DNA from 3 places in the Kitasatospora sp. NPDC005748 genome. Region 2 is predicted to be linked to each of the others. Evidence: predicted binding sites of a transcription regulator. Region 2 holds the regulator's gene; each other region holds the start of a gene.
The links. Region 2 encodes HrcA, which represses chaperone genes, less so after heat shock. Its sites were predicted from a motif close to TTNGCACTCNGNNNNNCNGAGTGCNAA; they were not measured.
Positions count from the first base shown of each region.

Region 1 (7,829 bases), on a different contig from region 2:
GATCGCGGCGACCTCCTGGATGAGCGCGTAGCCGTGTCTGGGCGCGTCGGCCAGCGCGGTGAGCAGAAGCAGCGTCGGCTCCTGCATGGCTCGTTCTGTCATAGGACTACATATATCGTCAAACTACATATGCGTCCAGTGGACCCGCCGGACTCCGCCCGTGCCGCGACCGGCACCCGCCAGAATGAGCCCATGCCGAACCAGCCCGCCGCCCCCGTCCCGGCCGACCTGCTCGCCGACTGGACCGCCCTGCTGCGCCGCTGCGGCGCCGGCGCCGACCCCGCGCCGTACGGCCGCGACCTGCTGGGCCGCTGGACCGAACCGCAGCGCCGCTACCACACCACCGCCCACCTGCGGGCGGTGCTCGGCCACGTGGACGTGCTCGCCGCGCACGCCGAGGACCCGGACACCGTCCGGCTGGCCGCCTGGTTCCACGACGCCGTCTACCGCCCGGACCGCTCCGAGAACGAGGAGCGCAGCGCCGCCCTCGCCGTCCGGGCGCTCACCGAGGCGGGCCTGTCCGAGCCGCGGACCGCCGAGGTGGCCCGTCTGGTCCGGCTCACCGTCTCGCACCGCCCCGAACCCGGCGACCGGGACGGCGAGGTGCTCTGCGACGCGGACCTCGCCGTCCTCGGCGGCGACCCGCGGGCGTACGCCGCCTACGCGGCCGCGGTGCGCGAGGAGTACGCCTTCGTCCCGGAGCCGGACTTCCGCGCCGGGCGGGCCGACATCCTGCGCCGGCTCCTGGCCCTGCCCGCGCTCTACCGCACACCCCTCGCCCGCGAGCGCTTCGACGCCGCCGCCCGGGCCAACCTGGCGGCCGAACTCGACCGGCTCGAAGGCTGACGCGCCGACTCGATGACTCACTGAGCGGCCGACCCGCCCGGGACGCGCGAAGGCCCGGCCCGGCGCACGGAGCGCCGGAGCCGGGCCGGGGCGGGATCAGCCGTCGAGCCGGCCGACGGGCGCCACCACCGCCCCCGCCTTGCCGCAGACCCAGTGCGGCTCCGGCCCCAGCTCGGGCTCGACGCCCAACGCGTGCGGGTCCCCGTCGGCCGCGCAGGAGGTGCAGAGCGGCCAGCGGCCGTAGGCCTCCAGCAGCGCGTCCTGGACGTCCTGGGCGACCAGCCCGAGCACGTACTCGGCGCCGTCCGGCCACTGCTCAAGCCACCACCGGCGGTGCGTCACGGCGTCCTCGACCAGCGACACCACGGCGGCGTCCGCCACGTCCCGCGCGGTCAGGTCGGCCAGGATCAGCGCCCGCGCGTTGTGCAGGGCGGTCTCGATGTCATCAGCGGTGGCAGCCATCCGTCCATTGTCCCAAAACGGCGCCGGACACAACGCCGCACGGGCGGCTCCCCGAGGGGAACCGCCCGTGCGATCGGGAAACGACCGATCCCGGAGGGGATCAGAAGTCCATGTCACCGCCCGGCATGCCGCCGCCGGCGGCCGCGGCGGCCTTCTCCGGCTTGTCGGCGATGACGGCCTCGGTGGTGAGGAAGAGCGCCGCGATGGAGGCGGCGTTCTGCAGCGCGGAACGGGTGACCTTCGCCGGGTCGATGATGCCCTCGGCGATGAGGTCGACGTAGGTGTTGGTGGCGGCGTTCAGGCCGTGGCCGGCGGGGAGGTTGCGCACCTTCTCCACCACGACACCGCCCTCGAGGCCGGCGTTGGTCGCGATCTGCTTGATCGGGGCCTCCAGCGCCACGCGGACGATGTTGGCACCGGTGGCCTCGTCGCCCTCCAGCTCCAGCTTGTCGAACGCGACACCGGCCTGCAGCAGCGCGACGCCACCACCGGCGACGATGCCCTCCTCGACGGCGGCCTTCGCGTTGCGGACGGCGTCCTCGATGCGGTGCTTGCGCTCCTTGAGCTCCACCTCGGTGGCCGCGCCGGCCTTGATGACGGCCACGCCGCCGGCCAGCTTGGCGAGGCGCTCCTGGAGCTTCTCGCGGTCGTAGTCCGAGTCGCTGTTCTCGATCTCGGCACGGATCTGGTTCACGCGGCCGGCGACCTGGTCGCTGTCGCCGCCACCGTCGACGATGGTGGTCTCGTCCTTGGTGATGACCACCTTGCGGGCGGTGCCCAGCAGGTCGATGCCGGCGTTCTCCAGCTTGAGGCCGACCTCCTCGGAGATCACGGTGCCACCGGTGAGGATGGCGATGTCGCCGAGCATGGCCTTGCGGCGGTCGCCGAAGCCCGGGGCCTTGACGGCGACGGACTTGAAGGTGCCGCGGATCTTGTTCACGACCAGCGTCGACAGGGCCTCGCCCTCGACGTCCTCGGCGATGATGACGAGCGGCTTGCCGCTCTGCATGACCTTCTCCAGCAGCGGGAGCAGGTCCTTGACCGAGCCGATCTTGGAGTTGGCGATGAGGATGTACGGGTCCTCGAACGTCGCCTCCATCCGCTCCAGGTCAGTGGCGAAGTAGGCGGAGATGTAGCCCTTGTCGAAGCGCATGCCCTCGGTGAGCTCGAGCTCCAGACCGAAGGTGTTGCTCTCCTCGACGGTGATGACGCCTTCCTTGCCGACCTTGTCCATGGCCTCGGCGATGAGCTCGCCGATCTGGGTGTCGGCGGCCGAGATGGAGGCGGTGGAGGCGATCTGCTCCTTGGTCTCCACGTCCTTGGCCTGGGCCAGCAGCTGGTCCGAGACGGCCTGGACGGCCTTCTCGATACCGCGCTTCAGGGCCATCGGGTTGGCGCCGGCGGCGACGTTGCGCAGACCCTCGCGAACGAGCGCCTGGGCCAGCACGGTGGCGGTGGTGGTGCCGTCACCCGCGACGTCGTCGGTCTTCTTGGCGACCTCCTTGACGAGCTCCGCGCCGATCTTCTCGTAGGGGTCCTCGAGCTCGATCTCCTTGGCGATGGAGACACCGTCGTTGGTGATCGTGGGGGCGCCCCACTTCTTCTCCAGCACGACGTTGCGGCCCTTGGGGCCGAGCGTGACCTTCACCGCGTCGGCGAGCTGGTTCATGCCACGCTCAAGGCCGCGGCGAGCTTCCTCATCAAAGGCGATGATCTTGGCCATCAGAAGTGGTCCTCCGGGACACGGTCGACTGCTCGGACCAAGGGGTGCCCGCGACGGACGGCCCTGGTGTGCGGGGGTCCTTTCCCCTACCGCTCCCGGGGGCCTCACCGACCCAGTCCGCTGTCACTCTCACACTGTGAGTGCTAACGCCAATGATTAGCACTCCGGGTAGGCGAGTGCAAGCCCAATCGCCCAACCCGCGAGCCGCGTCCGCCCCCTGCGGCCGCCGTCGGCGAGCCCCCGATGGGCCGCCGCCGGGTGTCCGGCACCCCCGCGCCGGACGCCGCGCGGGCCCCCCGCCGGACATGCCGACGGGCCCGTACGACATGTGTCGTACGGGCCCGTCGTGAAGCAAGAGGTGCACCAGCCGAATGGGCCGAGCCGAACTCCTGGGGTCGGAAAGGTCAGACCGCGGCGCGGACCATGTCCGCCTGCGGGCCCTTCTGCCCCTGAGAGATCTCGAACTCGACCCGCTGGCCCTCCTCAAGGGTGCGGTAGCCGTCCATCTGGATCGCGCTGTAGTGGACGAAGACGTCCGCACCACCGTCGACCGCGATGAAGCCGTAGCCCTTCTCCGCGTTGAACCACTTGACGGTGCCCTGAGCCATTCCGAACTCCCCTAGTGCTGTGCTGGCCCTTCACGCGCCCGCAGGTCGCGGGCCCGGGTCTGGTTTGAGGCCGGCCCGGGGAACCCCCCCTGGGCGCAGCCGTGCACGCCACAATCGTCCGCGGAGACCACCGGAAGGCCTCCGGTGAGCGGGTGATTGCGTCGACCGCGGCTGAATGTATCCGGATCGACGCCCTCTGCAACAGGGTCAACCGCTGGGAATTCCCTAGGTCCGCCAGGGGACAGGCCAGACCAAAGCGGGAGGAAATCGGCATTTCACGCCGGACATAGCGGACGAATTACTCAAATGCCTTCGAGAATTCTGACATCGGCCTGACATGTTTCACGGTCACGGCCCCGGCGCCGGTCTCAGCGGCCGGACAGACACCGGCGGTACGGGCGCGGACGGAGTTCGAGTACCGGCGCGAGGGGGATGGGGCGGCCCTCTTCCCGGACGAGCCACACTCTACTCCCCCGGACTGCGAAATATTCCCGCCGGAATGCGGCGGGCCGCCCGCGCGTACGGAGATCGGAATTCCGTACGCACGGACGGCCCGGTCGAAAACGGGTCGGCCGATGAAAGGCCTGGTCGGAAAGGGGCGGATCAGCAGCCGCCGGCCACCGCCGGAATGATCGAAACGCTCGCGCCGTCCTTGATCTCGGTGGCCAGGCCCTCGGCGAACCGGACGTCGTCGTCGTTGACGTAGACGTTGACGAACCGGCGCAGCTTGCCGGCGTCGTCCAGGATCCGGGCGGCGATCCCGGCGTGGTTCCGCTCCAGGTCGGCGATGACGTCGCCCAGAGTGGCGCCCTCGGCGGCCACCTCGGCGGCGCCGCCGGTGTAGGTGCGCAGGATGGTCGGGATGCGGACGGTGGCGCTCATGGGGGATCTCCTCGGGCGGTGCGGCCGGGCGGCCGGTACGGGCTGCGGGGGCTGCGGGCGGGTCAGGCGGACGCGAGGCCGGCGTCGCGGAACGAGGCCAGCGTCGGGCGGATGACGGTGGTCATCCCGGAGTCGGAGACGGCGTCCAGCGTCTTCAGGCCGTCACCGGTGTTGATCGCGACGGTCTCCTTGGCCGGATCCAGCTGTCCGGTCTCGACCAGCTTCTTCAGCACGCCGACGGTCACCCCGCCCGCGGTCTCGGCGAAGATGCCCTCGGTCCGGGCCAGCAGCTTGATCGCGGCGACCACCTCGGCGTCGGTGACGTCCTCGACCGCCCCGCCGGTGCGCCGGGCGATGTCCAGCACGTAGGGGCCGTCGGCCGGGTTGCCGATCGCCAGCGACTTGGCGATGGTGTCCGGCTTGACCGGCCGGATCACGTCCTGGCCGGCCTTGAAGGCCGCCGACACCGGTGAGCAGCCCGCCGCCTGGGCGCCGAAGATCCGGTACGGCCGGTCCTCGACCAGGCCCAGCTTGATCAGCTCCTGCAGGCCCTTGTCGATCTTCGTCAGCTGCGAGCCCGAGGCGATCGGGATGACGATCTGCTCCGGCAGCCGCCAGCCGAGCTGCTCGCAGATCTCGTACGCCAGCGTCTTGGAACCCTCGCCGTAGTACGGGCGCAGGTTGACGTTGACGAAGCCCCAGCCCTCACCGGCCGGGTCGCCGATCAGCTCCGAGCAGAAGCGGTTCACGTCGTCGTAGTTGCCCTCGATGCCGACCAGCTCGCCGCCGTAGACACCGGCCATGACGACCTTGCCCTGCTCCAGGTCGTGCGGGATGAACACGCAGGACTTGAACCCGGCCCGGGCCGCCGCCGCGCCCACCGCGCCGGCCAGGTTGCCGGTCGAGGAGCAGGAGAGGGTCGTGAAGTGGAACGCCCGGGCCGCCTCGATCGCGCAGGCGACCACCCGGTCCTTGAAGGAGTGCGTCGGGTTGCCGGAGTCGTCCTTGACGTGCAGCTGGGCGGTGAACCCGAGCTCGCGGCCCAGGTTGTCCGCCTTCACCAGCGGGGTCCACCCCGGGTTGAGGTTCGGCTTGTCGGCCACGTCGGCCGGGACGGGCAGCAGCGGGGCGTAGCGCCAGATCGACGCCGGACCGGCCTCGATCCGCTTGCGGAGCTCCTCCGCGCCCTCGCTCCCGAAGTCGTAGGCGATCTCCAGCGGCCCGAAGCACTCCAGGCAGGCGAAGCTGGGACCGAGCGGGAACCGGGTACCGCACTCCCGACAGGACAGTGCGACGGCGGGACCGAGATCAACGGTCGCGGGGGCGGCTGCGGCGGTGTCGATAGCCATGATGGCGGAGGCCTCTCTCCTCATCTTCCCCGTGACGCGGGCGCGCCACAGGCCGGAATTGGCACCTGTCCCGCCGGGGCCGGAGGCCTGCCGTGCGAGAAGGTTGCCGGGACGTCAACGGGCCGTTCCCTCAGTCCCTCTGGATGAGCTCTGTGAAGTTGTGGTCCTGCTCAGCGACGACCCCGGCGTGCGAAGGTCCGATCGCTGTACGAAGACTGTATCCGAAGGCGTCAACCCTGAACGGGACCGTCCGCCACGCGAGATGCCCCGTCCCACCCCGATCCGTCGAGGAGAGTTCCGTGCCCGCCGAACCGACACCCGCGCTCCTCCCGAAGGCGGCGTCCTGGCTGCGCCGCCGCTCCTGGAGCGCGGCCGACCGCCCGGTGGGCGCCCTGCTGGCGGCCAAGCAGGCGGCGGGTCGGGCCGGCACCGTCAGCGTGGTGCTGCCCGCCCTGGACGAGGAGGCCACCGTCGGCGACATCGTCCGCACCGTGCGCCGCGAGCTGATGGAACGCCTGCCCCTCGTCGACGAACTCGTCGTCGTCGACTCCGGCTCCGTCGACGGCACCGCCGCCGCGGCCGCCGAGGCCGGCGCCCGGGTCGTCCACCGCGACGACATCCTGCCCCGGCTGCCCGCCGCCCCCGGCAAGGGCGAGGTGCTCTGGCGCTCGCTGCTGGTCACCAGCGGCGAGATCGTCTGCTTCGTCGACGCCGACCTGCGCTCCTTCGACCCCGCCTTCGTCTCCGGCATCATCGGCCCGCTGCTCACCGAGCCGGACATCCAGCTGGTCAAGGCCATGTACGACCGGCCGCTCGAAGTGACGAACGGCTCCGGCTCCGGCGACGCCGCCGTGGTCCCCTCCGGCGGCGGACGGGTCACCGAGCTGGTCGCCCGCCCCCTGCTCAACCTGCACTGGCCGGAACTCGCCGGTTTCGTCCAGCCGCTCGGCGGCGAGTACGCGGCCCGCCGCTCGCTGCTCGAACGGCTGCCGTTCCCCACTGGCTACGGCGTCGAGCTCGGCCTCCTGGTGGACGCCCTGGAGCTCGCCGGCCTGGACGCCCTCGCCCAGGTGGACGTCGGCGTACGCCACCACCGCCACCAGGACAGCCAGGCACTCGGCCGGATGGCCGCCACCATCTACCGCACCGCCCTGGAACGCCTGGACCGGACCCACCGGCTGAAGGCCTCCGCCGACCTGGTCCACCCGCTGCTCACCCAGTTCACCCGGGACCCGCGCACCGCGGCCGGGCCCCCGGCCGGCGGCGCCGCCATCTTCACCCCGCACACCCATGCGATCACGGCGGAGGAACGGCCCCCGATGCACACCGTCCCGGAGTACGCCGCCCACCACGGCCACCAGGCCTGACGCCGGACGGGGGTTTGCCGACCCGGGCCCACGGCAACGTACCAACCATGGGCGATCTCACGACCGAACGTTCGAGTGCGACCGGTTCCGCCACCGTACTGGTGGCCTCCAACCGGGGACCGGTGTCATTCAGTACCGCGGCCGACGGCACCCTGACCCTGCGCCGGGGCGGCGGCGGGCTGGTGTCCGGACTCTCCGCGATCGACGACCCGCATGCCGTCTGGGTCTGCGCGGCGCTCGGCGACGCCGACCGCCGGGCCGCCCGGGAGGCCCCCGACGGCCGCCTCGACCGGGCCGGCCACGACGTCGGCGGACAGGCCGTCCGGATGCTGGACATAGACCCGGAGACCTTCGCGGCCGCCTACAACGGCGTCGCCAACTCCACCCTCTGGTTCGTCCACCACCTGCTCTACGCCACCCCGACGGCCCCCTCCTTCGGCGCGGAGTTCCGCTCCGAATGGCAGTCCTACCGCGCCTACAACGCCGCCTTCGCCGAGGCCCTCGCCGCCGAGGCCGCGCCCGGGGCCGCGGTACTGATCCAGGACTACCACCTCTCGCTGGCCCCGGCCCTGCTCCGGACCGCCCGCCCCGA
Region 1 is NZ_JBEXYD010000011.1:74,009-81,837, reverse strand. It holds gene ABZ495_RS11760 (PadR family transcriptional regulator) at 1-102, opposite strand, end outside; gene ABZ495_RS11755 (hypothetical protein) at 193-846, shown strand; gene ABZ495_RS11750 (hypothetical protein) at 943-1,308, opposite strand; gene groL (chaperonin GroEL) at 1,409-3,031, opposite strand; gene ABZ495_RS11740 (cold-shock protein) at 3,436-3,639, opposite strand; gene ABZ495_RS11735 (ubiquitin-like small modifier protein 1) at 4,243-4,521, opposite strand; gene thrC (threonine synthase) at 4,584-5,870, opposite strand; SAM riboswitch class I at 5,888-6,020, opposite strand; gene ABZ495_RS11725 (glucosyl-3-phosphoglycerate synthase) at 6,170-7,237, shown strand; gene ABZ495_RS11720 (trehalose-6-phosphate synthase) at 7,285-7,829, shown strand, end outside.
Region 1: a site for HrcA is predicted at 3,188-3,214, ahead of groL (chaperonin GroEL). Genes of this name have one in related genera too.

Region 2 (7,829 bases):
AAGGTCTACAACGGCATCGCCGGCAAGGCCCGGGCCGAGGGCGGCGCCAAGTACAAGATCTTCATGTGGGCGGCGAAGACCGCCCGCGACTACGCCCGGGTCACCCAGGCCAACCGGATCGCCACCGGGCACGACAGCGCCCCGCTGGGGCTGCGGGTGCGGCACGCGCTGGCCGACAAGCTGGTGTACGCCAAGATCCGGGCCGCGTTCGGCGGGCGGATGCGCGGCTCGGTCTCCGGCAGTGCCGCGCTGGCACCCGAGATCGGCTACTTCTTCGCCGGCGTCGGCGTGCCCGTCCTGGAGGGCTACGGCCTGACCGAGAGCTCGGCCGGGATCTGCGTCAACCCCGCCGAGGACCTCCGGGTCGGCACCATCGGCACCGTGCTGCCCGGCAGCGAGGTCCGGATCGCCGAGGACGGCGAGATCCTGCTGCGCGGCCCCGGCGTCATGCGCGGCTACCACAACCTGCCGGAGAAGACCGCCGAGGTGCTGGAGCCGGACGGCTGGTTCCACACCGAGGACATCGGCGAGATCGGCCAGGACGGCTTCCTGCGGATCACCGACCGCAAGAAGGACATGTTCAAGACCTCCGGCGGCAAGTACGTCGCGCCGAGCGAGGTGGAGGGCAAGTTCAAGGCGGTCTGCCCGTTCGTCAGCAACATCCTGGTGATCGGCAACGGCCGCAACTACTGCACCGCGCTGATCGGCCTGGACGAGTCGGTGATCATGCCGTGGGCGGCCGAGCACGGCCTGGCCGGCAAGTCCTACGCCGAGGTGGTCGGCGACCCGAAGGTGCACCAGCTGGTCGACGGCTTCGTGCAGCGCCTCAACGGCGACCTCCAGCGCTGGCAGACGATCAAGAAGTTCACCCTCCTCCCGCGCGACCTGGACATCGAGCACGGCGAGCTCACGCCGAGCCTGAAGATCAAGCGCCCGGTGGTCGAGCGGACGTACGCGGACGCCGTCACCGAGATGTACGCGGGCGCGAACGAGGCCTGATCCGTCCGTCGTCCCGCACGGCCTCGATGATCACCGGGGCCGTACGGGACAATGGGGTCATGCCCTCCGCACTCCCCGACGGCGAACCCGTGCCGTCCGACGGTTCCCTGCCCGCGCACGCCCTCGCCGGGCTCGGGTCGCGGCCGTTCGGCTTCTACCTGCACGTGCCGTACTGCGCGAGCCGCTGCGGCTACTGCGACTTCAACACCTACACCGCCACCGAGCTGCGCTCCTCCGGCGCCGTCGCCTCCCAGGAGACCTACGCCGACAACGTGGTCGCCGAGATCCGACTGGCCCGCGAGGTCCTCGGCGACACCGACCTGCCCGTGCGGACCGTCTTCCTCGGCGGCGGCACGCCCACCCTGCTGCCCGCCCGGGACCTGGTGAAGATGCTGGCGGCGATCCGGGCGGAGTTCGGGCTCGCCGACGACGCCGAGGTGACCACCGAGGCCAACCCCGAGTCGGTCGACCCGGCCTACCTCGCCGAACTGCGCGAGGGCGGCTACAACCGGGTCTCCTTCGGCATGCAGAGCGCCCGGCCGCACGTCCTGCGGCTGCTCGACCGCCACCACACCCCGGGCCGCCCGGAGGCCTGCGTGGCCGAGGCCCGCGCGGCCGGCTTCGAGCACGTCAACCTGGACCTCATCTACGGCACCCCCGGCGAGTCCGACGACGACTGGCGGGCCTCCCTGGACGCCGCGATCGGCGCCGGGCCGGACCACGTCTCGGCCTACTCGCTGATCGTCGAGGACGGCACCAAGCTGGCCGCCCGGGTCAAGCGCGGCGAGCTGCCGATGATCGACGACGACGTGCACGCCGACCGCTACCTGATCGCCGAGCAGGCGCTCGCCGCCGCCGGCTACTCCTGGTACGAGGTCTCCAACTGGGCCACCACCCCGCAGGGCCGCTGCCGCCACAACGAGCTCTACTGGACCGGCGGCGACTGGTGGGGCGCCGGCCCCGGCGCGCACAGCCACGTCGGCGGCGTCCGCTGGTGGAACGCCAAGCACCCGGCCGGCTACGCCCGCGCCCTCGCCGAGCGCCGCACCCCGGCCCAGGGCCGCGAGCGGCTCACCGACGAGGACCGCCGGGTCGAGCGCATCCTGCTCGAACTGCGCCTCGCCGAGGGCATCCCGCTGGACCTGCTCACCGCGACCGGCCGCGCGGCCGCCGACCGGCACCTCGCCGACGGCCTGCTCGACCGCACCACCCATGAGCGCGGCCGGGCCACCCTGACCCTCCAGGGCCGCCTCCTGGCCGACGCCGTGGTCCGCGACCTGGTGGACTGAGAGTCGTCGCCGTGGTGTCAGCCGCCGGCTCGCGGTCGCGGGCCCACGGCTGACCGGTCAGTCCTCCAGGGTGACGAAGTCGATCAGTTCCTCGACCTTCGCCAGGAGGGCGGGCTCCAGGTCCTTGAAGGAGTCGACCGAGGCGAGGATCCGCTTCCACGCGGCGGGGGTGTCGGCCGGCCAGCCGAGGCGGCGGCAGACGCCCCCCTTCCAGTCCTCGCCGTAGGGGACGTCCGGCCAGCCGGGGATGCCGACGGAGGAGGGCTTCACGGCCTGCCAGACGTCGATGTACGGGTGGCCGACGACCAGCACGGCGTCGCCGGTGACCCGGGCGGCGATCCGGTGCTCCTTGGTGCCGGGGAGCAGGTGGTCGACCAGGACGCCGAGCCGGCGGCCGGGGCCGGGGGCGAAGTCGGCGACGATCGCGGGCAGGTCGTCGATGCCCTCCAGGTACTCGACGACGACGCCCTCGATCCGCAGGTCGTCCCCCCAGACCCGCTCGACCAGTTCGGCGTCGTGCCGCCCCTCGACGTAGATCCGCGACTCCCGGGCCACCCGGGCCCGCGCTCCGGGGACGGCGACCGAGCCGGAGGCCGTCCGGCCCGGCGCGCGCGGGGGAGCCGGCGCCGCGGCAGCGGGGCGGACCAGGGTGACGGTCCGGCCCTCCAGCAGGAAGCCGCGCGGCACCAGCGGGAACACCCGCCGCTTGCCGAACCGGTCCTCCAGGGTGACGGTGAACCCCTCGGCGGTCTTCTCGCAGCGCACCACCGCGCCGCAGAAGCCGGTCGCGGCCTCCTCGACCACGAGGTCCCGGTCGGCGGGCACCTCGGGGGCGGGCTGCTGCCGCTTCCACGGCGGGGTGAGGTCGGGTCCGTACTGGCGGCTGCGCATGCAGGTGACTATAGGCAGGCCCGACGGGGCGTCACAGGCCCGGCGCGCCCCAGACCGGGAACCAGCGGGTGAGGTCCTTCTCCAGCCGCAGGTCGTTCCCCAGCATGGCGTTGACCTGCAGTTCCAGCGGGCTGTCGCGCTTCTCCCCGCCGCCCGGCACCGGCGCGAACGGGTAGAAGGTGCCGCGCTTGTACAGGTAGACCAGCGCCAGCGGCTGCCCCTCGGCGCCGCGGAAGGCCACCAGCGAGCAGAGCAGCTGCGGGCCGAAGCCGTTCCCCTCCAGCTCGCTGTTGACCGCGTGCAGGTCGTTGACCAGCTCCGGCAGCTCCTCGGGGGTGTGCCGGGCGAGCAGCCAGGAGTAGCCGTAGGCGTCCTTGGAGGCCTCCACCGGGACGCCGCCGCGCTCGGTGTCGGCGTCCAGCAGGGCCCGGACCTGCCGCTCGACCTCGACGAAGGCGCCGCCCTCGACCGAGGAGAAGCAGACCGACCCGACGCCGGTCGGCCGGAAGCTGGCCGCCGCCTCCAGGGTCAGCGCGGCCGAGGGCACGCCGAACAGCTGGTCGAGGTCGGGCCGGACGGGCTTGGTGCGGCCGAACAGTGCGTCCAGGATTCCCACGGCGGTCCCCTCCGGGGCGTGTCGTCGGCTCAGCGGCCGAGCTGGGTGGAGATCTTCGCCAGCTGCTCCAGCCGCTTCTCCAGCGAGGGGTGGGTGGAGAACAGCTGCGAGGCGGCCTCCCGGGCGCTCAGCGCGGGGGCGAAGTAGAAGGCGTTGTACGGCTGGGCCTGGCGCAGGTCCTTGGTCGGGATCGCGGCGATCTGGCCGGTCACCTTGGTGAGCGCCGAGGCCAGTGCGCTGGGCCGGCCGGTGAGCTGGGCGGCGGCCCGGTCGGCGGCCAGCTCCCGGTAGCGGGAGAGCAGCCGGGTCAGCAGGAAGCTGATCGCGTACACCACCACCGACACCAGCGGGATGACCAGCGCGGCGATCGCGGCGTTGGAGTCGTTGCTGTTGCGGCCGCCGCCCATGAAGCCGCCGTACATCGCGATCCGGGTCATCGCCCCGGCCAGTACGCCGAGGAAGCCGGCGATGGTCATCACCGCGACGTCCCGGTGGGCGACGTGCGACAGCTCGTGCGCCAGGACGCCCTCCAGTTCCTCCGGTTCCAGCCGCCGCAGCAGCCCGGTGGTGACGCAGACCACCGCGTTCTGCGGGTTGCGGCCGGTCGCGAAGGCGTTCGGCATGTCGTTGTCGGCGACCGCCACCCGGGGTTTGGGCATGTCGGCGAGGGCGCAGAGCCGGTCGACGGTGCCGTGCAGCTGGGGGTACTGCTCCGGGGTCACCCGGTGGGCGCCCATCGCCCGTTCGGTGATCTTGTCGCTGAACCAGAACTGGGCCACGAACAGCCCGCCGGAGATCAGCACGATCAGTGGCCAGGCGCCGCGCAGCAGCGCGATCAGCAGGCCGGTGAAACCCACGTACAGGAGCCCGATCACGAACATGGTCCCGACCATCCGGCCGGTCAGGCCGCGGTCCGGGGCGAAGCGGGTGGGCTGGCCCGAGGTCGACATCGCTGGTCCTCCGTTCGCCGTTCGCTATCGATGCTGCCACCCGGCCGGTCCCGCGGCATCACCCGCGCGCCGCGCGATGCGGGCAGGATCACCCCGGCGGTGCCGTTCCTGCCGTCGGACCCGGGCCTTACACTGGCAGGTACGGTTCTGGCACTCCTCTGTTCAGAGTGCCAAAGGACGCGGTCCGCCCGGCGGACCGCACCATGCCGGAACGACACACGTCACCACGGACAACGTGCGAAGAGGGAGGTGCGTGCCCCATGGCCGGTGAGGTCCGCCAGCTCGACGAACGCAAGCTCGCCGTGCTCCGCGCCATCGTCCAGGACTACGTGGGCACCGAGGAGCCGGTCGGCTCCAAGGCTCTCGTCGAACGCCACAACCTCGGGGTCTCCCCGGCCACCGTCCGCAACGACATGGCCGCGCTGGAGGAGGACGGCTTCATCCACCAGCCGCACACCAGCGCCGGGCGGATCCCCACCGACAAGGGGTACCGCCTCTTCGTCGACCGGCTCGCCGAGGTCAAGCCGATGAGCGCGCCCGAGCGGCGGGCGATCCGGCACTTCCTGGACGGCGCGGTGGACCTGGACGACGTGGTCGCCCGCACGGTCCGGCTGCTCGCCCAGCTCACCCGGCAGGTGGCGGTGGTCCAGTACCCCTCGCTCTCCCGGTCCACGGTGCGCCACATCGAGCTGGTCGCACTCGCTCCGGCCAAGGTCATGCTGGTCCTGATCACCAACACCGGCCGGGTCGAGCAGCGGATGGTCGACTGCCCGGGTCAGGTCGGCGAGGTGGTCCTCGCGGACCTCCGTGCCAAGATCAACACGAGGGCCGTCGGCGTGCGGCTGCCCGACGTGCCGGGGCTGCTGGACGAGCTCCCGGCGATGTTCGAGGCGGTGGACCGGCCGGCCGTCACCGTCGTCCTGGCGACGCTCTTCGAGGCGCTCGCCGAGCAGAACGAGGAGCGGATCATGCTGGCCGGCACGGCCAACCTGACCCGCTTCGGCCACGACTTCCCGCTCACCATCCAGCCGGTGCTGGAGGCGCTGGAGGAGCAGGTCGTCCTGCTGCGCCTCCTGGGTGAGACGGCGGACGCCGGGATGACGGTCCGGATCGGCCGGGAGAACGCGTACGAAGGGCTCAATTCCACCTCGGTCGTCTCGGTCGGTTACGGTTCGGGCGACGAGAGCGTGGCCAAACTGGGTGTGATCGGTCCGACCCGGATGGACTATCCGGGCACAATGGGGGCGGTGCGAGCGGTGGCACGGTACGTGGGCCAGATCCTGGCCGAGTCGTAGGGAACGACCGGTGTCACACAGGTGACACCGGTACCAGTCGCAAGCACTTCTACAGGCGGAACAAGCGGAGCATTTGGTGGCCACGGACTACTACGCGGTACTCGGCGTCCGACGGGATGCGGGGCAGGACGAGATCAAGAAGGCGTTCCGGCGCCTGGCGCGCGAACTGCACCCGGACGTCAACCCCGACCCGAAGACGCAGGAGCGGTTCAAGGAGATCAACGCCGCCTACGAGGTCCTCTCCGACCCGCAGAAGCGGCAGGTCTACGACCTCGGCGGGGATCCCCTCTCGCCCAACGGCGGAGGCGCGGGCGGCTTCGGCGCGGGCGCGGCCGGGTTCGGCTTCTCCGACATCATGGACGCGTTCTTCGGCGCGGCCGCCGGTCAGCGCGGCCCGCGCTCGCGCACCCGGCGCGGCCAGGACGCCATGATCCGGCTGGAGATCACCCTGGAGGAGGCCGCGTTCGGCACCACCAAGGAACTCCAGGTCGACACCGCCGTCACCTGCACCACGTGCAGCGGCGAGGGCGCCGCCCCCGGCACCTCCGCGCAGACCTGTGACATGTGTCGCGGCAAGGGCGAGGTCTCCCAGGTCACCCGGTCCTTCCTGGGCCAGGTCATGACCTCCCGGCCCTGCCCGCAGTGCCAGGGCTTCGGCACCGTCGTGCCGACCCCGTGCCCGGAGTGCGCCGGCGACGGCCGCGTGCGGGCCCGCCGCACCCTGACCGTGAAGATCCCGGCCGGTGTCGACAACGGCACCCGGATCCAGCTGGCCGGCGAGGGCGAGGTCGGCCCCGGCGGCGGCCCGGCCGGCGACCTCTACGTCGAGATCGCCGAGAGCACCCACCCGACCTTCCAGCGCCGCGGCGACGACCTGCACTGCACGGTCACCATCCCGATGACGGCCGCCTCGCTCGGCACCCAGGTGCCGCTGCAGACCCTGGACGGGCTGGAGGAGGTCGACATCCGGCCCGGCACCCAGTCCGGCCAGTCGATCCCGCTGCACGCCCGCGGCATCACCCATCTGCGCGGCGGCGGCCGGGGCGACTTGATAGTGCACGTCGAGGTGCAGACGCCCACCAAGCTCGACCCCGAGCAGGAGGACCTGCTGCGCCGGCTCGCGGTGCTGCGCGGCGAGGAGCGGCCCTCCGGGCAGTTCGCGCCGGGCCAGCAGGGGCTGTTCTCCCGGCTGAAGGACGCCTTCAACGGCCGCTGACCGTACCGGCGCCCGGTGCCCCGCTCCCGGCGGGTCACCGGGCGCCGTCGTTCCCCCGTCCGTCCCCCCACCCCCACTCCAGGAACCGCCATGACCGCGCCCGTGTTCGTCGTCGAGACCGCGCAGCTCGCCTCCGCCGCCCCCGGCGCGGTGGTCCGGCTGGACGGCCCGGAGGGGCGGCACGCCGCCGCCGTGAAGCGGCTGGAGCCGGGCGAGGCGGTGACCCTGGCCGACGGGCTCGGCCTGGGCGCCGACGGCACCGTCACGGCCGTGCACGGCAAGGACGCCGTCGAGGTGACGGTCGCCGCGGTCCGCCGGGAGGCCGAGCCGGCGCCGCGGATCGTCGTCGTCCAGGCGCTGCCCAAGGGCGACCGCGGCGAGCTGGCGGTGGAGACCATGACCGAGGTCGGCGTGGACGTGGTGATCCCCTGGGCCGCCTCCCGCTGCATCACCCAGTGGAAGGGCGAGCGCGGTGCCAAGGCGCTCGCGAAGTGGCGCTCCACCGCCCGCGAGGCGGGCAAGCAGTCCCGCCGGCTGCGCTTCCCCGAGGTCCGCGAACTCGCCACCACCCGC
Region 2 is NZ_JBEXYD010000076.1:17,524-25,352, reverse strand. It holds gene ABZ495_RS32960 (long-chain fatty acid--CoA ligase) at 1-999, shown strand, start outside; gene hemW (radical SAM family heme chaperone HemW) at 1,059-2,288, shown strand; gene ABZ495_RS32950 (DUF3097 domain-containing protein) at 2,346-3,179, opposite strand; gene ABZ495_RS32945 (hypothetical protein) at 3,211-3,795, opposite strand; gene htpX (zinc metalloprotease HtpX) at 3,825-4,745, opposite strand; gene hrcA (heat-inducible transcriptional repressor HrcA) at 5,006-6,040, shown strand; gene dnaJ (molecular chaperone DnaJ) at 6,117-7,256, shown strand; gene ABZ495_RS32925 (16S rRNA (uracil(1498)-N(3))-methyltransferase) at 7,347-7,829, shown strand, end outside.

Region 3 (7,829 bases), on a different contig from region 2:
CCGGAGGCGATCGAGGAGTCGTCGCTGCCCAGGGTCTGTTCGCGCAGCGTCAGGGTGTGCAGACGGCCCCAGCTCCAGGTGGAGACGTCCTTGCTGAGCAGCGCCGTGAGGTCCTGACGGGCATTCTTCATCGCCTCGGCGAGCAGGTTGTCGAGGCCCTTCTGCTCGTGGTGGTCCGAGTCGATGTACGTCCACCAGCTGCTGTCGGGCTTCGCCAGCTGCTGGCGCACCACCTCGGTCCAGCGGTCGCCGCCGTCCGGCTGGGCCTTGCCCGGGTCACGGGTGCCGCACTCGGTGACGATCTGGGTGCGGCTGTCGGGCTTGGTCGGGTCGGTCTGCCGGCGGACCAGCAGGCAGTTGTCCTCGGCGCGCAGGTCGGCCGGGAACTTCTGGCCGAAGGAGAGGCTGAGCAGCTGGCGCCAGACGCCGTTGTAGTAGGCGGCGGCGGCCGAGTCGGCGTCCTGGTGGAAGTTCCAGTCCTTCAGCAGGTCCTGCGCCTCGCGCACGTACGGGTCGTCGATCTGCACCTTCAGCAGCATCGGGACCAGCGTCTTGGCCAGGATGCTGGTGTTGTCGAGCTGCATCTCCTGCATGTCGTCCGGCGAGATCTTGCCGTTGTTCCTGAGCTTGGCCTCGATCTGGTCGGTGATCTCCTTGGCCCGGGTGCCGTACTCCCAGTCCTTGGTCAGCAGGTACTTGTACGAGGGGTCGACCACGGCCTGGTTGGCGGTGACGATGTAGCCGGCGGCCGGGTTGCGGCTGTAGGGCAGGGCGGTGAAGGGGACGGCGCCCTTCCACTGGTACGAGGAGTCCCAGCCCGGCGCCGGGTAGCCGCCGTCGCCCTTGCCGCGGACCGGGATGTTGCCCGGGGCCTGGTAGCCGATGTTCTCGGCGTCGGCGTAGATCAGGTTCTGCGCGGGGACGGCGAAGTCCTTCGCGGCGGCCCGGAAGTCGTCCCAGCCCTTGGCGCGGTCCAGCGCGAAGACGGCGTCCATGGTCTTGCCCGGCTCCAGCGCCGTCCACTGCAGGGCCACGCCGTAGCCGCTGGTCGAGCGGTCCGGGGCGGAGGCGCCGTTCGGCGCGTACTTGCCGACGTTCTGCTGCTCGGTGCTCTGGTCGGAGATCAGCGGGGCGCCGGTCTGGGTGGTGCGGACGGTGATGGTGCGGTCCTCGCCGCCGGCCACCTTGATGGTCTCCTTGCGCAGCGTGAACTTCACCTCCTTGCCGTCCACCAGGTAGGTCTCCGGGCCGGTGACCTTTTCCAGGAAGAGGTCGGTGACGTCGGCGCCGAGGTTGGTGAAGCCCCAGGCGATGTCCTTGTTGTGGCCGATCACCACGCCCGGCATACCGGCGAAGGTGAAGCCGGAGACGTCGTACTGGCAGGCGGGCGAGGCGGTGCGGCAGTGCAGGCCCATCTGGTACCAGACCGACGGCAGGCCGGGGCCGAGGTGCGGGTCGTTGGCCAGCAGCGGCTTGCCGGTGGTGGTGTGCGAGCCGGCGACCACCCAGGAGTTGGACCCGATGCCCTGGCCCTGCCGGCCGAGCAGCTGCGGCATCGCGTCGATCCGGTCGGTGACGTCCTTGAACATCGCCTTGGTCGCGGCCGCGCCCTGCGCGGTGCCCGTGGTGGGGCCGGACTGGGCGGCCCCGTCCGCCGGGCGGTACGCGTCGCCCGAGACGGTGCCGGTCTTCACGATGGTGCCGTTGCGCGCGTACGGGTACTCCGGGTACAGCTCGGCGATCTTCTCCGGGCTGAAGTCCTGGGCGAGCAGCGAGCGGTCGATCTCCTCCTGGAGGTTCCCCGAGAGGTTCCAGGCCATCGCCTTCAGCCAGGAGACCGAGTCGACCGGGGCCCACTGCTCCGGCTTGTAGTCGCCGTTCACCACGCCGAGCAGGCTGTACTCCAGCGAGGCGCTCGCGCCGCCGGGGTGCTCGCCGAGCCAGGCGTTGACGCCGTCCGCGTACGCCTGGAGGTTCTTCCTGGTCTCGGGCGACAGCTGGGAGTCGATCTCCTTCTGCGCCACGTCGCGCCAGCCCATGGTGCGGATGAAGGAGTCGGTCTCGACCTGGCTGTCGCCGAACATCTCGGAGAGCCGGCCCGCGGTGATGTGCCGTCGGACGTCCATCTCCCAGAACCGGTCCTGCGCCTGCACGTAGCCCTGGGCGCGGAAGAGGTCCTCCGGGGTGTCGGCGTAGAGCTGGGGGATGCCGTTGGCATCCCGCTTCACGTCGACCGGCGCGCTCAGGCCCGCCACCTTGACGCTGCCGTCGACCTCCGGGAAGGACGCGCGTACCGCGGCCACCCCCCGGTAGCCGCCGTAGCCGGCGCCGGCCACCAGCAGCACGACCAGCACGATCACGATCAGACGGGCGCGCCGGAACTTCTTCGAGCGGGGCATCTGGGTCCTTGCGGTCCTCGACTGGGGGACGGGCGGGCATGTCCAGGGCACACGGCCATGACAGGGGACCACATTAGGCCGAGTCCACTGGCGGGCGTGCACGGGGGACGCTCACGGTGGGATCGGACGAGGTCAGCGGAGGGCGGGAAGGGACCCGTGTGAACGGTGAAGCTAAAGATATGGCAAAATGTTAGACTGAGTAACGATCCGCTAGCGGAGCAATCGCCCCCGGCCGGTCGGCTCCCCCCGGCCTCACCGCCACCAGACACCCCGCCCGCCCCCAGCCTGCCCGAGGTGCCCCTGCGTGAATGTCGACCACCTGAACCAGCTGCTCCTCGAATTCTCCGTGATCCTGCTGGTCGCGGTGGTCGCCGTGCGCATCTCGACCCGGTCGGGGCTGCCCAGCCTGCTGATCTACCTCGGCATCGGCGTCGCCCTCGGCCAGAACGGCCTGGGCTTCGCCTTCAACAACGCCGCGCTGACCCAGGTGATCGGCTACGCCGCACTGGTCGTCATCCTGGCCGAGGGCGGTCTCAAGACGAGCTGGCGCGAGGTCAGACCCGTGATGCCGGCCGCCACCGTGCTCGCCACGGTCGGCGTCGGGATCAGCGTCTTCGTGACCGCGGCCGGCGCGCACTGGCTGGTCGGCCTGGACTGGCGGACGTCCATGCTGCTCGGCGCGATCGTCTCCTCGACCGACGCGGCCGCCGTCTTCTCCGTGCTGCGGATGGTCCCGCTGCCGCACCGGCTGACCGGGCTCCTGGAGGCCGAGTCGGGCTTCAACGACGCCCCCGTGGTGATCCTCGTCGTCGCCTTCGCCACCACCGGTGAACTCGACTCCTGGTACGTCCTGATCGGCACGATCGTCGCCGAGCTGGCCATCGGGGCCGCGGTCGGCCTCACGGTCGGCAAGCTGGGCGCGTTCGGGATCAAGCACGTCGCCCTGCCGTCCTCCGGCCTCTACCCGATCGCCGTCCTGGCGCTCACCGTGCTCGCCTACGCCGGCGGCGCGCTGCTGCACGGCTCCGGCTTCCTCGCCGTCTACATCAGCGCGGTCATCCTGGGGAACGCCAAACTGCCGCACGGGCCCGCCGTCCGCGGCTTCGCCGACGGACTGGCCTGGATCGGGCAGATCGGCATGTTCGTGCTGCTCGGCCTGCTCTGCACCCCCGAGACCATGGGCTCGGCCGTGGTGCCCGCGCTGGTGATCGGCGCCGTGCTGGTCTTCCTGGCCAGGCCGCTGTCGGTGGTGATCACGCTGACGCCCTTCAAGCTGCCCGGCCGCGAGCAGGCGCTACTCAGCTGGGCCGGGCTGCGCGGGGCGGTGCCCATCGTGCTGGCGACCATCCCGATGGTGGCCGGCACGCCGATGGCCCACGACGTCTTCAACATCGTCTTCATCCTGGTCGTGGTCTTCACCCTGCTCCAGGGCCCGACCCTGCCCTGGGTCGCCAAGTGGCTGAAGATCTCCGAGGGCTCGATGGGCCAGGACCTCGGCATCGAGTCCGCGCCCCTGGAGAAGCTGCACGGACACCTGCTGTCGGTGGCGCTGTCGCCGAGTTCCAGGATGTCCGGCGTGGAGATCGGCGAGCTGCGGCTGCCGGCCGGCGCGGCGGTGACCCTGGTCGTCCGGGAGGGCAGCAGCTTCGTCCCGGACAAGGCCACCGTGCTGCGCGGCGGCGACGAACTGCTGGTCGTGACCACCGACGAGGTCAGCGAGGCCGCCGAGCGGCGGCTGCGGGCCGTGGACAAGGGCGGCAAGCTCGCGGGGTGGCTGTACGGGCGGCGGTGACCGCGATGACCACGGGGGGTTCGTCCAGCGTTCACCTCCGATGGACGGGACAGATCTGGATGTCCTCTGTATGGTGGGGGTAGCGCGTCATCTACGCGCGTATATGCAGAACGATCGAAACACCCCAGCATCTGCCTGAAGCAGAGTTGGCGCGACCGCTCGGCGGCTGCGGCCCGGATCCCGGCAACCACGCCGGGCGGGCCCGGTAACTACCCCGGTCGACGCGCGAGAGGACGACTCTCGGCGCCGTCGGGGCCACCCCATGCCCCTTCCGCGCTACCAGGCAGCAGGAAGGACGACCGTGACGGCCCGCCGAACGGTCGAGAACACCGCGGACACCCGCGCCGCCCTGGCCACCGACACGCTCCCGGACACCCGGCCGGGCACCGGGGCCACCGCCGACCAGGGCGCACCCGCCCGCGTCGGGTACGGCGCACTGCTGCGCACCCCCGGGGCCTGGACGTTCCTGGCCCCCGCCTTCGCCGCGCGGCTCCCGTACGCGATGCTCAGCCTGGGCATCGTCCTGCTGGTGCTGGACACCCACGGCTCCTACGGCACGGCCGGCAGCGTCGCGGCGGTCTCCGCCGTCGCCCAGGCCTTCATCGGCCCGCAGACCGGCCGGCTGGCCGACCGCTACGGCCAGGCCGCCGTGCTCGTCCCGACCGTGATCGTGCACGCGGTCTCGGTCGGCGCGCTGATCGCGCTGGCCCTGGGCCACGCCCCGGTCTGGACCCTCTTCCTCGCCGCCGCCCCGGCCGGCGCCAGCGTGCCGCAGGTCGGCGCGATGGTCCGGTCCCGCTGGGTCGCCAAGCTCTCCGCCGAGGGTGCGGCCGGCGGGCGCTCGGCGTCCGCGCTGTCGGCCGCCAAGCTCAACACCGCCTTCGCCTTCGAGTCCGTGACGGACGAGTTCACCTTCGTGATCGGCCCGGTGCTCGCCGGCGCCATCGCCACCTCGGTCACGCCCGCCGCCGGGCTGATCGCCGAGGCCGCGCTGACCGTGGTCGGCGGACTGGCCTTCGCCGCCCAGCGGCGCACCGCGCCGGCCCGGCACCCGCACCAGCCCGGCGTCCGCCGGGTCTCCGCGCTCTCCTCCCCCGGCGTCCGGCTGCTGGCCGGCGCGTTCCTGGGCGTCGGCACCGTCTTCGGCGCCATGCAGGTGTCGGTCACCGCGTTCACCGAGTCGGTCGGCCAGCCCGGCGCCAACGGCACCGTGTACGGGATCTTCGCCGGCGGCTCGATGCTGGCCGGCGTGCTGTACGGCATGGTCGCCTGGCGCCGGGCCGCCCGGCACCGGATGCTGGCCAGCTACGCGCTGCTGGTCGTGGGCTGCTCGACGCTCTGGGCGATGCCCAACCTGGTCGCGCTGTCCGTCGCCGGGCTGGTCTGCGGCCTGGCCATCGCACCGACGCTGATCACCGGGTACACCCTGGTCGAGACGCTGGTCGCGGACGGCGCCAAGACCGAGGCCTTCACCTGGCTGACCGGTGCCATCGGGCTGGGCCTGGCGGCCGGGTCCACGGTCGCCGGACGGCTGATCGACGGACACGGGCCGTCGGCCGGGTTCCTGGTGCCGATGGCCGGTGCCGGGCTCGGCCTGGTCGCGCTGGTCGCGCTGCGGCACCTGCTGATCGCGCCGGGCGCGGCGAGCACGGTGGTCGCGGGCGCGAACGAGCGGGGCTCGGCTCCGCAGCTGGTCGGGGCGGCGAAGGGCTGAGCGGCGGGGCTCGGGGCGCCGGTCGGGGGCGTCGGGCGGCGTCGGGCGGCGTCGGGTCGGGTCGGACGCGTCCGGCCGGTCGGGTGGCGGGTCCGGGCCGGGGCGGCGGCCCTCGGCGGCCGGCTTCCGGCGGGCGCGGGAACGGGTGCTTCGGCGCGCCCCCGGCTCATCTCACATTCGAGTCGCTGGACTGATCCAGCGGAATGCCGCATCATTGACCATCGTTAGCACTCATCAGGCGAGAGTGCCAGGAGGAAGACAAGTGCCCACGTACCAGTACCAGTGCACCGAGTGCGGCAACGGCCTGGAGGCGGTGCAGAAGTTCACCGACGAGGCGCTGACCACGTGCCCCGACTGCCAGGGACGGCTCCGCAAGGTCTTCTCGGCCGTGGGTGTGGTCTTCAAGGGCTCCGGCTTCTACCGGACCGACAGCCGATCCTCGTCCACCAGCTCGGTGGGCACCGGCTCGTCGTCGAACTCGACCTCGTCGGGTTCGTCCTCGTCCGGCTCGTCGTCGGCTGCTTCGACCTCGTCCTCGTCGACCTCGGGCGGCTCGACCGCTGCCGCGAGCTCGGCTCCGGCGGCGAAGCCGGCCGGCTGAGACCAGACTTCGCAAGGCCCGTGGGCCCGCGCCATCGCGCGGCCCGCGGGCCTTTCGCGTGCCCGGGCGGAGGCAGGCCGCTCGCGGTCAACCGCCGATGGGCCCACTACCCCGTTCGGGTGTACAGAGTTGTCCACAGGGCCGAGTTGTCCACAGGCCTGGGGACAGGGCTTCCACCCGCCCCCAGGGCCGCCCAGAGTGTGCGTCGGAAGAGCCGGCCCGCACCCCGGGCCGGCGCCCCGCGACCACCGGTGGTGCCCATGTCGACCACGAGCCTCCCCCCGCGATTCCCGCCGCTCCCCGCCCCGGCCGTTCCGCCCCGGCGGGAGGTGCCGCCCTTCGCGCCGATCCGGCGTGGCGGCGGCCGCCTCCACCGGCTCCGCCGGGCCGCCCGGCACCGGCTCGGGGTGCCCGCCCTGCTGCTGGTCGCCCTGTCGGCCGCGCTGGCCGTCGGGCCCGCGCGGGCGGGTCTCTCCCCTCCGGGCGCCGCGCCGGTCGGCCGATCGGGTTGTCAATCGGAACACCTCGAAGCTCACCCGTGACCGGACCACGACTTCGTCGTTCACGCGGCATGAAAGGCTTCAAGGAATTCCTGCTGCGCGGAAATGTCGTCGAACTCGCCGTCGCCGTCGTCATCGGCGCGGCGTTCACCAACATCATCAACGCCTTCGTCAAGGGCGTGATCAACCCGATCGTCGGCGCCTTCGGAGCCAAGGACCTGGGCGCCTACAGCTCCTGCCTCAAGGGCCCCTGCGAGCTGAGCGCGACCGGCGAGGTCACGTCCGGGATCCTCATCCTGTGGGGCTCGGTGCTGAGCGCCCTCCTGCAGTTCGTCATCACCGCGGCCGTCGTCTACTTCTGCCTGATCCTGCCGATGACCAGGTTCGCCGCCCGGCGCAAGAGCCTCGCCGAGGTCCAGGCGGAGGCCGAGGCCAAGGAGGTCCTGCTGCTGACCGAGATCCGCGACGCGCTGGTCACGCAGCAGCGCTGAGCACGCCCCGTCAGTCCCCGTGGTGCGGCGGGCGCTGGCTCAGGTACCAGTCCAGTCCCCGTCCACCACTCTCCCCCGCTCCCGGGCGCCCGCCCCAGCCGGCGTCGGTGTCGTCACTGGACTGCTGGTCCAGCGGGTCCCGGAAGACCAGCCGGGCCTTCGTCGCGGCCTTGGGGTCGTCGGACGCCTTCACGGCCTCCGCGGCGTCCGTCCCGTCCCCGCCGTCCTGCCTGGGCTCCCGCTCGGTCACCGGCCCGCCTCCGTCTCGCACATCGTCCACTCCTCCAGCCTAGAAGCTCCCCGTGCCCGCGCCGACCGCCGCCGGGGACGCG
Region 3 is NZ_JBEXYD010000020.1:39,703-47,531, forward strand. It holds gene ABZ495_RS17355 (penicillin acylase family protein) at 1-2,399, opposite strand, end outside; gene ABZ495_RS17360 (potassium/proton antiporter) at 2,704-4,191, shown strand; gene ABZ495_RS17365 (MFS transporter) at 4,628-5,905, shown strand; gene ABZ495_RS17370 (FmdB family zinc ribbon protein) at 6,168-6,506, shown strand; gene mscL (large conductance mechanosensitive channel protein MscL) at 7,078-7,497, shown strand; gene ABZ495_RS17380 (hypothetical protein) at 7,508-7,777, opposite strand.
Region 3: a site for HrcA is predicted at 6,130-6,156, ahead of ABZ495_RS17370 (FmdB family zinc ribbon protein). Genes of this name have one in related genera too.